3 regions of the Peribacillus sp. NPDC055009 genome follow, and region 3 is predicted to be linked to each of the others. Evidence: riboswitches for the same ligand, from Rfam matches in the RefSeq annotation. Region 3 holds a riboswitch; each other region holds the start of a gene.
What was found. A riboswitch is a leader RNA that binds a small molecule or an ion and turns the genes downstream of it on or off. The one in region 3 is predicted to bind S-adenosylmethionine.

Region 1 (4,269 bases), on a different contig from region 3:
CTTTTTCTTTGTGATTAAAATTTTTACCACGGCTCATACTCATTTCTCTCCTTTCTATTCATTGTTTGTTTAGTTTTCCCAAGCACACAAATATTATGATTTAATTTCTCCTATTCCTGTTTTTGAAGCGGTTTCTTTTTCAGCCTAAGAGATATGATAACTCGAAAATAATGAATTCAAAAAGAACAGGAACCGCCCGATTATGACGCTTCCTGTTCCTTTAGTTAGGGTCTATATCATACATACTTTAAAACAGTACAAGGGCTAGGAGGATACCACCACGGAAGGTCGCCACTTTCTTGAAATGTCTTCAATATGATGTGGTGCCGTTCTGCAGCATCCTCCAATTAAACGCGCCCCTGCATGTTGCCATTCTTCAGATTTCAGGTCGAGCCTGTTACATGATTCTTGCCCATGCCATGTTTTAGTTTCCGGATTATATGTTTCACCTGAATTCGGATAAACAATGATTGGTTTATCCGTGTTTGCACGCAGCACCTGGATGGCTTCCGTGATACTTGAAACTGGCGCACAGTTGATGCCAATTGCTGCAATTTGCTCACTGTCCCCAAACAATCTTGTACACTCCTCGAGTGAAGTACCATCACTTATCGCTTTTTCATTTTTCAATGAAAAGGATAGCCAAGCATACACTTCTGGATAATCCTTCAATAATGAATATAATACTTTTGCTTCTTGCAGGGAAGGAATCGTTTCAAATGCTAAAAGGTCAGCTCCAGCTTCAATCAACGCTGATATTCGTGAGCTATGGAATGCAATTAAAGTTTCATCCGAAACACCATAGTTTCCTACATACTCTGAACCATCTGCAAGATAAGCCCCATAAGGCCCAACAGATGCAGCAACCAATGGCTTAGGCCTAAGCGTTTGATTTTCTTCCTTCCAAAAATCATCTCTTGCTTTTCTTGCGAGTAAAACCGTTTTCCTGATTAGCTCCAAAGCCTCTTTTTCTTGTATTCCGCGGAGGGCGAAACCTTCAACAGTGGCTTGGTAGCTAGCCGTAATCGCACAATCCGCTCCAGCACGAAAATAGTCAGAATGCACTTGATAAATCACTTCTGGATTTTCAAGTAATACACGTGCAGACCAGAGCGGGTCGTCCAAATCACATCCATGCCTCTCTAGCTCTGTAGCTAAAGCTCCGTCTAAAATCATGACTGAATGATCTCGTAAAATAGCGTCAATTGGGTTAGTTTTAATGTTCATGATCTACTCCTCTTTTCTTTATGGTTTTGTGTCAGATAATAACTTCCATAGCAAAACAAAATAAATGGAATGCCACAATATAGTGCAATTCGTTGTGTAGGATCAAATGCAATTCCTATGCAAGAAGCTAGGCATAGCATAAAAGAAACGATTGGTACGAGTGGATATAATGGCGTTCGATAAGCTAAGTCATTAACTGAATTTCCTTCGTTTATATATCGTCTGCGAAATAGAAATTGCGACATGCTAATACTCATCCAAACTACAACAACGGCTAGTCCAGAAATGGATACAAGCACTATGTAAACAGTATCCGGTGCAATAATACTCGAAAACAGGGCTAAGCAGCCGCCCAACATACTGAAAAGGACTGCATTTATCGGAACTCCCCGTTTTGTCAATTTTGCAAATATTGGTGATATAGTTTCCTTATCTGCAAGTGACCAAAGCATTCTGGATGCCGCATACAGTCCTGAGTTTGCAGCAGACAAAATGGCAGTTAATATAACAAAGTTCATAATATCCGCTGCATATGGCACACCAATCCGTTCAAGAACTGCCACAAAGGGGCTTTCTAATACGCTTGCATCCGAAATAGGCAATAATGCGGATAATACAACGATGGTTCCTACAAAAAAGATAATCAATCTCCATAATGTCATACGGATTGCCTTTGGTATCGTTTTTTCTGGATTCACAGTTTCTCCAGCTGCAATTCCAATTAATTCAGTTCCAGAGAATGCGAAATTCACCGCAAGCATCGTCATTATAATGGCAAAAGCACCATTCGGAAATAAACCTTCACTTGTAAAATTGGAGAATAACGGAGCGGATTGTGAATGAATTATTGGAATGAAACCTAGCATTGCCGCTGCTCCCAAAATAATGAAAATCACAATGGCAAATACCTTTATAGACGCAAACCAGAATTCGGATTCAGCGAAAAATTTAACGGTCCACGCATTTAATGCCAAAACCAATATGGCAAATAGTGCACTCCATATCCAGACATTGATTGATGGAAACCATCTCTGCATCAACAATCCTGCAGCCGTGAATTCCGAACCAAGTGCAACTGTCCAAGTTAGCCAATACAACCAGGCTACTGTATACCCTGTCCCAGGACCTATGTATTTAGCTGAGTAGCTATGAAACGCACCTGTCTCGGGCATATGTACTGCCAGTTCCCCTAGACATAGCATGACTAGATAAACCACTAATGCCCCAATCAGATACGAAAGGATGGTGCCAAACGGGCCTGCCTGTTGAATCGTATAACCCGAACTTAAGAATAAACCTGTTCCAATCACCCCGCCAAGCGATAGCATTATTATATGCCGTGCCTGCATTTTCCTTTGAAAATCATGCTTCCTTTTGTTCTCCATTCTTACTCTCCTTTATCTTGCATCCAGAAAAAACGAAAACGCACTCTAAAAAAGAGTGCGTTACTGACAAATAAACACGTACGGTCTTATCTATCAAGGTTTCACCCCCTGGAATTAGCACAGTGTCATTGCAGACCTGTTGCTGAGGTTTCATAGGGCCAGTCCCTCCACCTCTCTGGATAAGAAATTATTTTTTTATAACTTTATCAATCTATGAAAAAATTGTCAAGTTTTGTTTCGGTTTGTAAAGACTTCCTTTAAAATCCAAACGATCAACGCACCTTTGGCATAGATATGAACTTGTTTTTGGAACAGTCGCTTACATTATAGAATTGTAAATAATGCTAACCGGGAATAATTTTTAAAAAATGACGACACCTTAAAAGATGACGCCATTTTTCTTATATTCCTTAAGGTCTTTCAATTTCAAATAATTCTCCTAGTTTTGTATAAGTATGACCCGCTAATCTTGCTACTGGTTTTAGCCCCTTCTGGTCAATTCGGCCATTATGGTAAATCTCCTGCTCTATATGATAGCAGACTATTTTCCCTATCAATAAATCACAACCAGGTTTATTCTTGGAACCTGCCAAAGGTATCGCATGCTCCAATGTGCATTCAAAGCGTACCTTCGCTTCTTGCAATCCTGGTACCGACACCTTATCACTAACAGCCTGAGTGAAATTGGTAAGACCCAATTCACTTTCGTCAGACGGGAGTTCCTTGGCCGTTCGATTTGCATCAGCAACATTGTCTTCATCAGTGATATGAACAACGAATTCACCTGTTTGAATTGCATTTCGGGCCGTGTCCTTCAAAACTCCTTCTTTCCGTTGAACAGAAATGGAAATCATCGGAGGATTGGAACTGACTATGTTAAAAAAACTGAACGGCGCTATATTGATTGTACCGGTTTCGGATTGTGTCGTGACCAGGGCTATTGGTCTCGGTATGATGCTTCCAGTCAAAAACTTATAATTTTCCCGTTCTGTAAGACTTTCAGGATTTACTGAAATCATCTTCATCCCTCTCATTCTTATAAAAAGTTCTTTTGAAACCATGAACTTGCTGCATCAACCTCTGAACGTGTTAACTGATGACCGTAATTTTCCCAGTGAACGTCCACCGCAGCACCCGCTTGCAGTAAAATCCGATTAAGTTCATCAGTTTCTGCTGCGGGGCATATCGGATCGTTTTTACCTGCAGCAATGAATACAGGTATATCCGATAGGGACGGCAAAGCAATCCCGCGTCTAGGCACCATTGGATGATGAAGAATCGCTCCTTTTAATGCCCCTTCGAAATGGAACATCAAACTTGCTGCTATGTTTGCACCATTAGAATAACCTAATGCCACCACTCTGTCACGATCGAAGTCATATTGTCCGGACGCTGATTCCAAGAAGTCATAAAGCTCCTTCGTACGGAAAATCAAATCTTCTTCATCAAAAACTCCTTCAGCCAGCCGGCGGAAATAACGGGGCATTCCGTTTTCAAGTACATTTCCCCGTACGCTGAGTACGGATGATCCCGGTGAAACCATCTCCGATAATGGCAAAAGATCCGTTTCCGTTCCTCCAGTGCCATGTAAAAGCAAAAGCAACGGTGCATCTGGATTACTTCCTTTTTGAAAAATATGCTTCATCATTTATCCTCC
Region 2 (4,269 bases), on a different contig from region 3:
CATTGATGAAGCTTTTGTTTAGATCCTTGAATTTCTCCATTTTGAACACCCCTTTATATTGTAAACAAATATATTTTACTGCTGTTTGTATCATATTTAAAATATCTATATAATTAAGTTTATATACGCTTTACATATATATTAGAGGTGCCAAAATGGATATTAGACAATTACGATATTTTCTTATTCTTGCAGAAGAAGGCCAGGTTTCCCGTGCAGCAAAAAAATTGAATATGTCACAGCCGCCATTAAGCCAGCAGCTCCGCCTTATGGAAGAAGAATTAGGGACTACTTTACTTGAGCGAAAAAGGAATGGTAAAAGTATGGAATTGACCGAAGCTGGGAGGGTACTTTACGAGAAGGCTAAGAATATGCTGCAATATTTCGAGGACTCCTTGCTCGAAGTGAAGGAAACGGGTGAGGGAATTAAAGGTACCCTTTCAGTAGGTTCCGTACTTGCCTATATGTCTTATTTACCTGATAAAATTAATGATTTTAAGAAAAAATATCCTTCCGTTTCCTTTAAAATATTCGCAGGAGATCCATATGAAATAAGTAATTATTTGGAGAATCAGGATATTGAACTTGCTATTGTTCATTTACCTGTCGAGATGAAGGGTCTTTCCATTTTGAACATAGGACAAGTGCCGAATGTTTTTGTTGTACCTGAGGTTTGGGACAGTTTCACTTCAAAGAGTAGGGTTCATTTAAAGGATATTGAAAATATCCCATTGCTTTTAGTGCATAGGGAAAAAGGACAAGGGATTTACGAAGAAATTATCGAGGAATTTAAAAAGCGGGAAATACAGCCAAATATTTTATGCGAATGCCATGATGTAAATGTTCTGCTCTCTCTGGTTTCAGCTGGAGTTGGGGCGAGTATTGTTCCGAAATCAGCTGTTTCACCTCATATTATAAAAGGAGTGAAAGTGTTGGATATTATCGATTCTTCAATTCAATCGAATATAGCTTTGGTTTTTAGACAAGATCGTTATCTTTCCAAAACGGCAAAACATTTTATTGAGCTGTTTTGAAGAAAAGCTAGGCCTGCCTAATGCCTAGCTTTTACGTTACATTTAAAGATGAATCATTCCCACACTTCTTTTGCTACATCAACGACGAATTTCAGCTTTTCCCATTGCTGTTCTTCGGTCAGCTTGTTGCCGTGATGGGTGGAGGCGAAGCCGCATTGAGGGCTTAAGCATAATTGTTCGAGAGCAACGAAGTTTGAAGCTTCCTTGATGCGTGCCTTAACTGCTTCCTTGTCTTCGATTTCTCCATTTTTTGAAGTGACGACACCCAGTACGACCTGTGCACCGCCATTTGGAATGTATTCCAATGGTTTGAAATCCCCTGAGCGTTGATCATCATATTCCAAGAAGAATCCATCCACTTTTTCCTTTGCCAATAAAGTTGGGGCGATACGGGCATAGCTTCCTTCAAACGCCCAAGTCGACTGATAGTTTCCGCGACATAGGTGGGTAGTGACGACAAGGTCTTCTGGTTTGCCTTCCAATGCTCCATTAATGACACGAAGTGCAAGATCAATTAACTGTTCCCTCGTATATTTTCCATCTTTGAACTGGAAATCTGGAGCTGAAAGTCTGGCAATATATACATCATCCAATTGAAGATAACGCACACCTGCTTCATAAAAGGCTTTCAAAGCATGCTGATACGCCTTGATGATATCATTTGCATAATCTTCAATATCAGGGTAGATGTCTTCATTATGAATACCTGCAGCAAATAACTGATTCGGACTGGGAATGGTTTGCTTAGCAACGGCACGACCGTTCACGATTTTGTTCAATTCAATGAAATCACTAATGAAGGGATGTTCAGGATTGAATGAAACCTTCCCGGTATTGCGAACGTTATATCTCTCTGTTTCCACACCATCGAATGTGAGACCTTTTTCAGTCACATATCCCTCGATGCCATTTAAATGTTCGAGGAAGTCAAAGTGCCACCATGTTCGTCTGAACTCGCCGTCCGTAACAGCCTCCAATCCAACTTCAATTTGTTTATCGACAATCCGTTTGATTTCTTCGGTTTCAATTTCACGAAGGCGCTCTGCTGAAAGGGTACCCTCCCTAAATTGCTTTCTGGCAATATGTAAACGTTCCGGTCTTAATAAACTTCCGACGTGATCGGCCCTGAATGGTGCTTTCGTTAATGTGATTGACATGTTGCATTCCTTCTTTCCTTTTAAAAATAAAAAACCTCTTCTTAAAAAATAAGAAGAGGTGTTGGCAACAAAGCTATATACTCTTCTTATCTTCAAGTTTTTACACTTCTGGAATTAGCACAGTACATGATCAGTCTGTTGCTGAGGCATCAAAGGGCCAGTCCCTCCACCTCTCTGGATAAGAGTTGTCTATTAAATTAATTATGACTATACAGGTAGTTTTTACAAAGGTCAAGCGCTGGAGGTTGAATATTTAGAATATACCGTTTATTACTCGGTTCCTGGCATGATCATTTTCTGTATTCGGCTTTTTATACCACTTTTTAGATAAGGTTTAGACGTGGTTTTTTAAAACAACGATTAGTAGGGAAGACTGAAAAAAATAAATAAAATAATTAAACCTACTTGATTAATGAGTATTTATGTTTTATTGTTAAATTGCATAAAGAAAAGAGAATAAAATTGGATTATCCAATTGGTCAACCAAAGGATACTGAATTGTTGTTCATTACAACATTTCTGTGTCCTTTTTTGTTCGAAAAAAATTGTGATAATACAGGCATAAGCAGTGCCTAGGAGAAGATTCATTGGAGAGTGGAAACATGAAAACAACAAATATGAAATCATGCTGTACTGTATTGAAAAGACGGAATTTTCTTTCAATTGAAACTGACCTTGATTCGATCCCGACAAACAAAAACGATTTCTATAATATGTCTTTGATACAAGCAGGTGAATTTTTACTAGGATCAAGTGATGAAGATAGTTCAAGAGAAGATGGTGAATATCCACCACGAACAGTAAAGATTGAGTCCTTTTACATGGACCGATACGCCGTAACAAATGAACAATTCTATTGTTTTATAAAGGATACCGGTTATGTAACAGATGCGGAGAAATATGGATGGTCTTTTGTTTTTAACTTGTTTGTCAACAAACGAATGGAACGGGATATGGTGGGGGCAGCCGAAAAAACACCTTGGTGGATAGCTGTTCGAAATGCTTGCTGGAAGCATCCGGAAGGGACGGATTCCTCAATCGTGAATCGCTTTCACCATCCGGTCGTCCATGTGTCATGGAATGATGCCAAAGCGTTTTGTAGATGGGCTGGAAAAAGACTTCCGACAGAAGCGGAATGGGAATATGCTGCTGCCAGTGGAGTGGTAAATCGTAAATATCCTTGGGGGGATGAGTTGCACCAAGGGGGAAAGCATCACTGTAATATTTGGCAAGGCAATTTTCCAAACGAAAATTTGGGAGAAGACGGATTTTTAGGAACGGCTCCTGTTGATACCTTTGAACCGAATGATTTTGGCCTTTATAACATGTCGGGGAATGTGTGGGAATGGTGCGAGGATACATTTTCAATTCAACATGGAAGTGAAGTCCTCGATCCCGATCCTTTTGCAAAACTGATAAAAGGCGGATCCTATCTATGCCATCGATCATATTGTAATCGTTATAGGATTTCAGCCCGTACTTATAATATGATTGACAGCTCTACAGGGCATATGGGTTTTAGATGTGTTGCCAACTTAAAAAAATAAGTGCCATAGGGGATATGAACATGAAAAATTTGAGGTCTTTATTGGTTGTTATTTCGATGTTAAACATTTTATTTATCGCTGGATGTTCCTCATCTCCTTCAGAAGATGCTGGTGCACCTAACAGTGACGTTATAAGGATGGCTATTGATACTGCAGCAGGTGGTTCACTTCAATTCAGGGCGGCAGAGATACAGGGATACTTCTCAAATTACGGCGTAGAAGCAAAGCTTACCAATTTTGCCATGGGAATTGACACGGTTAATGCTGTATTAACAGAACAAGCTGATACTGGAATAGCTGCAGATTACGCCTTGTTAAACTCGTTAGGTAAAGGGGATATGGTGATTTTAGGAACACTTACAAGAGGGAAAGAGGATTCCTCCAAGGAAACCCAGCTACTTGTTAAAGGGGATATTGAATCGGCAAGTGATTTAAAAGGGAAAAAGTTAGGAGTTTCAAAAGGAACTGTCTATGAATATGTGTGGGCTAAATACTTAGAAGCTAATAAAATCAATGAAAAAGATATCACAT
Region 3 (4,269 bases):
TGCTCCAAGTGACTGGCCTTTCTGGATGGCGTGCTGTGGATGATCGGCTAGGCCGGGATAATACACTTTTTTCACCAAGGGCTGATCTTTTAAGTAGGCTGCAATCTTTTCTGCCCCTTTTTGTGAATGTTCCATTCTAACTGACAAGGTTTTTAAACCTCTCATTACAAGCCAGGCATCTTGGACACCAAGGACCGCTCCAAAGGAGTTTTGGAGCGAACCGAGTCTTGCCGCCAATTCCGGATCTTTCACGACCGCAAGCCCAGCTACCACATCACTATGTCCGGATAAAAACTTCGTCGCGCTATGAAGGACAACATCAGCGCCCAGATTCAGCGGTTTTTGCAATGCGGGCGTCAAGAATGTATTATCAACAAAACTTAAGGCACCGGCTTTTTTTGCAATATCACATACAGCTTGAATATCGGTCACTTTAAGTAACGGATTTGAAGGCGTTTCAATGTATATGGCCCTGGTATTTGGCTGAACGGCCGCTTTGACGCTTTCAAGGTCCGTCATGTCAACGAAGGTATGCTCAATATTGAAACGGGTCAATACGCTTGTGACCATCCTGAACGTTCCGCCATACACATCTTCGGAAATGACGATATGGTCTCCGGCAGACAATAGCAGGAAGGCTGTTGAAATGGCAGCCATACCTGATGAAAAGGCAAAGCCGTGAGTGCCTTCCTCTAAATCGGCAATGATATCTTCAAGTGCCTCGCGAGTTGGGTTCCCGCTTCTGCTGTAGTCATATTTGCCGAATTGATCGATATCCGATTGATGGAACGTCGATGCATGCTGAATGGGGACGCTCACACCGCCCGTTGCCGGATCGAATTTATGTTGATTATGAAGTAATTTCGTTTCAAAGCTAAAATCATGACCTGTCATCGTAGTGCCTCCCTTTTTACATGTGCGAATGCTTGCTGCAGGTCGCCAATCAAATCATCGCTATCCTCGATGCCAACGGAGAAGCGAAGCAGGCGATTACAAACCCCATTTGCCGTTCTGACTTCAAGCGGTATATCGGCATGTGTTTGTGTGGCAGGATAGGTGATGAAGCTTTCAACCCCTCCAAGGCTTTCTGCAAAGGAAATTAATGAGAGCGATTGTAAAAATGGGTTGACCGCCGCTTCATTAATGATGCGGAAAGAAATCATGCCGCCTCTGCCGGGATACAATACATCAGTGACACAATCATGCTCCGATAAGTAATCTACAAGTATCTTAGCATTCTTTTCATGACGCTCCATCCGCAATGCCAGGGTTTTCATTCCGCGCATCAACAGCCAAGAATCAAATGGGCTCAAGACAGCTCCAGTACCATTATGATGGAAGGCAAGTGCATCACATAATTCAGCGCCGCTAGCAACGATCAGTCCCGCGAGCACATCATTATGACCACCGAGATACTTGGTTGCACTATGAATCACAATATCCGCTCCAAGCACGATGGGTTGTTGAATAAGAGGCGTGTAAAAAGTGTTATCAACGATTAACAATAAATTATATCGTTTGGCCAATGCCGCAACGGCGCTAATGTCCGTTTGCTGCATAAGGGGGTTAGTGGGAGTTTCGATGAAGATGGCTTTCGTGTGAGGAGTGATGGCTTTTTCGATATCCTCCAAACAACAAGTGTTTACATAGTCACACTGCAATCCCCATTTTTTAAAACCTTGTTCTAACAGACGATATGTACCGCCATAAAGATCTTCGCTGACAATCCATGCATCCCCGGATTTAAAAAGGGCAAGAATAGTGGAGATGGCGGCCATTCCTGAACTGCAGGCATAACCTTGGTCTCCTTTTTCCAGATCGGCGATGGATCGCTCCAATAGCTGGCGTGTAGGGTTACCAGTCCTTGTGTAGTCGAATCCCGTCGATTGGCCAATTCCTTCGTGACGAAAAGCTGTTGAAAAGTATACCGGCGGATTGACTGTTCCTGTCGCCGTTTCGCTGCGATTTCCTAATTGAGCAAGATATGTTTCAGATTTGTACATGGTTTTCACTGCTCCTTTGAGTTATATAAAATAAAAAAAAGTCTTCTTTAAGAAGAAGACTTTGATTAAGTAGGGACGAGTCATTCTTCTTATCTTCCAAGTTCACAAACTTGTGGAATTAGCACCTTTTCATTGGTTTGAAACAAATGAAGGTTGCTGAGGTGTCATCGGGCCATTCCCTCTACCTCTCTCGATAAGAGTTTAGATTATTCAATTTCTTTTGAATTTACTATATATACAAAATACTGTCAAGGACATTTTGGGAGTGATAATGCTTTGATGTTCATGACCAGGTCAATTGGAGCCTAGCGGTGTCTACACTTTATGTGTCTAAAAAGAATAATTGAATTTTCATATAAACATGAATGGAACTTGGATTTTTCAGAAAACATGGAAAGGGTCAGCGGGATATTTTTGCTTTAAAATAATAAAGTTTGTACAATGTATGGAGAGAAAGAATAATCCGACATTATTCATTTCATATGCAAAAGGTCTTCAATGAATAGTGCAAACATAGGAGGAGAACACATGGAATACAGAATCGAACGAGATACGATGGGTGAAGTGAAAGTTCCTGCTGATAAATATTGGGGAGCACAAACTGAGAGAAGCCGTAACAATTTCAAAATAGGTAACGAAAAAATGCCGATTGAATTAGTTCGTGCATTTGCATACGTTAAACAAGCTGCGGCAAAGGTGAACTATGATCTTGGTGATCTTTCCAAAGTTAAAAAGAATGCCATCGTCAAGATTTGCGGGGAAATCCTTGAAGGTACGCTTGATGAACATTTCCCGCTTGTAGTTTGGCAAACGGGAAGCGGCACGCAAAGTAATATGAACGTGAACGAAGTGGTCGCTAACAAAGGGAATGAGTGGTTAAAAGAAAATGGTGAATCTGAAACCCTTCACCCGAATGATGATGTTAACAAGGCGCAAAGCTCAAATGATACTTTCCCGACCGCCATGCATATTGCAGCCTTTATGGAAGTCGCTGAAAAATTGGTCCCTGCCATCAAAGCCCTTCGTGATACATTCGATACAAAAGAAAAAGAATTTTGGGATGTCGTGAAAATTGGCCGGACACATCTTCAAGATGCTACTCCATTAACATTAGGACAAGAAATTTCCGGTTGGAAAGCGATGCTCGATAAGGATCTAGCGATGATTGAAGAAAGCAGCCAAAAATTATTGAACCTTGCTCTAGGCGGAACGGCTGTAGGAACCGGAATCAATACAAAAAAAGAATTCCCTGGACTCTCTGCCAAACAAATTGCAGCAGATACAGGATACCCTTTTGTCACATCTGATAATAAGTTCCATGCATTGACTAGCCATAACGAAATCGTCTACGCACACGGTGCTTTGAAAGCATTGGCGGCGGATTTAATGAAAATTGCGAACGATGTCAGATGGCTTGCAAGTGGACCAAGAAGCGGAATCGGCGAAATAGCCATTCCGGAAAACGAACCGGGCAGCTCCATCATGCCAGGTAAAGTCAATCCAACACAAAGTGAAGCGCTTACCATGATTGCAACACAAATCGTTGGTAACGATGCTACAATTGGCTTTGCAGCAAGTCAAGGTAACTTTGAATTGAATGTATTCAAACCAGTCATCATCTATAACTTCCTGCAGACGGTCAAATTATTGACGGAAGGCATTCATTCATTCAACGACAATTGTGCGGTAGGCATCACTGCAAATGAAGATAAAATCAAAGAAAATGTAGAACGTTCCCTTATGTTGGTGACAGCATTGAACCCGCATATCGGTTATGAAAAAGCAGCCAAGATCGCCAAAACGGCATTCAAGGACAACTCTACGTTAAAAGAAGCGGCGTTGAAATTGGAGTTCCTGACGGAAGATGAATTCAAAGCATGGGTCGATCCTGCTAACATGGTTAATAAATAATTAGTAGTGCCCTCCCTCTGGTATTAGGGAGGGTGTTTCCATGTGTTAAAATAATGGAATCTACAAATACTGAAATCATAAGTATCGGGAACAGGAGGAAAAACAATGTCTATATGCCCGCTTTGCAACGGTCTGAGAAAAATTCATGTGAAATGCCCGGAATGCGGCAGTGATCTTGAGGATAAAGGGAAATTCATGGACTACGCGGATGATTACAGTGCTTATATGGATATCGACATACTTAAAGAAAACGACGGATACCCTCAATCCCTTCAAAAAGGCCAATGCCCGCATCTCATGAAATGCCCGGAATGCGGACATGATGAAGTGGTATTGGTCCAGGAATGAATTTAAA

Region 1: another riboswitch for S-adenosylmethionine. It lies ahead of mmuP (S-methylmethionine permease); the one in region 3 lies ahead of ACWF5P_RS07035 (methionine biosynthesis PLP-dependent protein).
Region 2: another riboswitch for S-adenosylmethionine. It lies ahead of ACWF5P_RS03885 (5-methyltetrahydropteroyltriglutamate--homocysteine S-methyltransferase); the one in region 3 lies ahead of ACWF5P_RS07035 (methionine biosynthesis PLP-dependent protein).

What each region holds. Positions count from the first base shown of each region.
Region 1 covers NZ_JBSGVZ010000013.1:38,370-42,638, forward strand. The annotation lists gene ACWF5P_RS18440 (hypothetical protein) at 1-37, opposite strand, end outside; gene mmuM (homocysteine S-methyltransferase) at 265-1,227, opposite strand; gene mmuP (S-methylmethionine permease) at 1,224-2,612, opposite strand; SAM riboswitch class I at 2,696-2,798, opposite strand; gene ACWF5P_RS18455 (flavin reductase) at 3,023-3,631, opposite strand; gene ACWF5P_RS18460 (alpha/beta hydrolase) at 3,649-4,257, opposite strand; gene ACWF5P_RS18465 (ring-cleaving dioxygenase) at 4,257-4,269, opposite strand, start outside.
Region 2 covers NZ_JBSGVZ010000002.1:26,587-30,855, reverse strand. The annotation lists gene ACWF5P_RS03895 (aldehyde dehydrogenase family protein) at 1-40, opposite strand, end outside; gene ACWF5P_RS03890 (LysR family transcriptional regulator) at 156-1,034, shown strand; gene ACWF5P_RS03885 (5-methyltetrahydropteroyltriglutamate--homocysteine S-methyltransferase) at 1,088-2,191, opposite strand; SAM riboswitch class I at 2,275-2,376, opposite strand; gene ACWF5P_RS03880 (SUMF1/EgtB/PvdO family nonheme iron enzyme) at 2,794-3,738, shown strand; gene ACWF5P_RS03875 (ABC transporter substrate-binding protein) at 3,753-4,269, shown strand, end outside.
Region 3 covers NZ_JBSGVZ010000003.1:165,336-169,604, reverse strand. The annotation lists gene metC (cystathionine beta-lyase) at 1-894, opposite strand, end outside; gene ACWF5P_RS07035 (methionine biosynthesis PLP-dependent protein) at 891-2,003, opposite strand; SAM riboswitch class I at 2,090-2,203, opposite strand; gene fumC (class II fumarate hydratase) at 2,532-3,914, shown strand; gene ACWF5P_RS07025 (hypothetical protein) at 4,020-4,262, shown strand.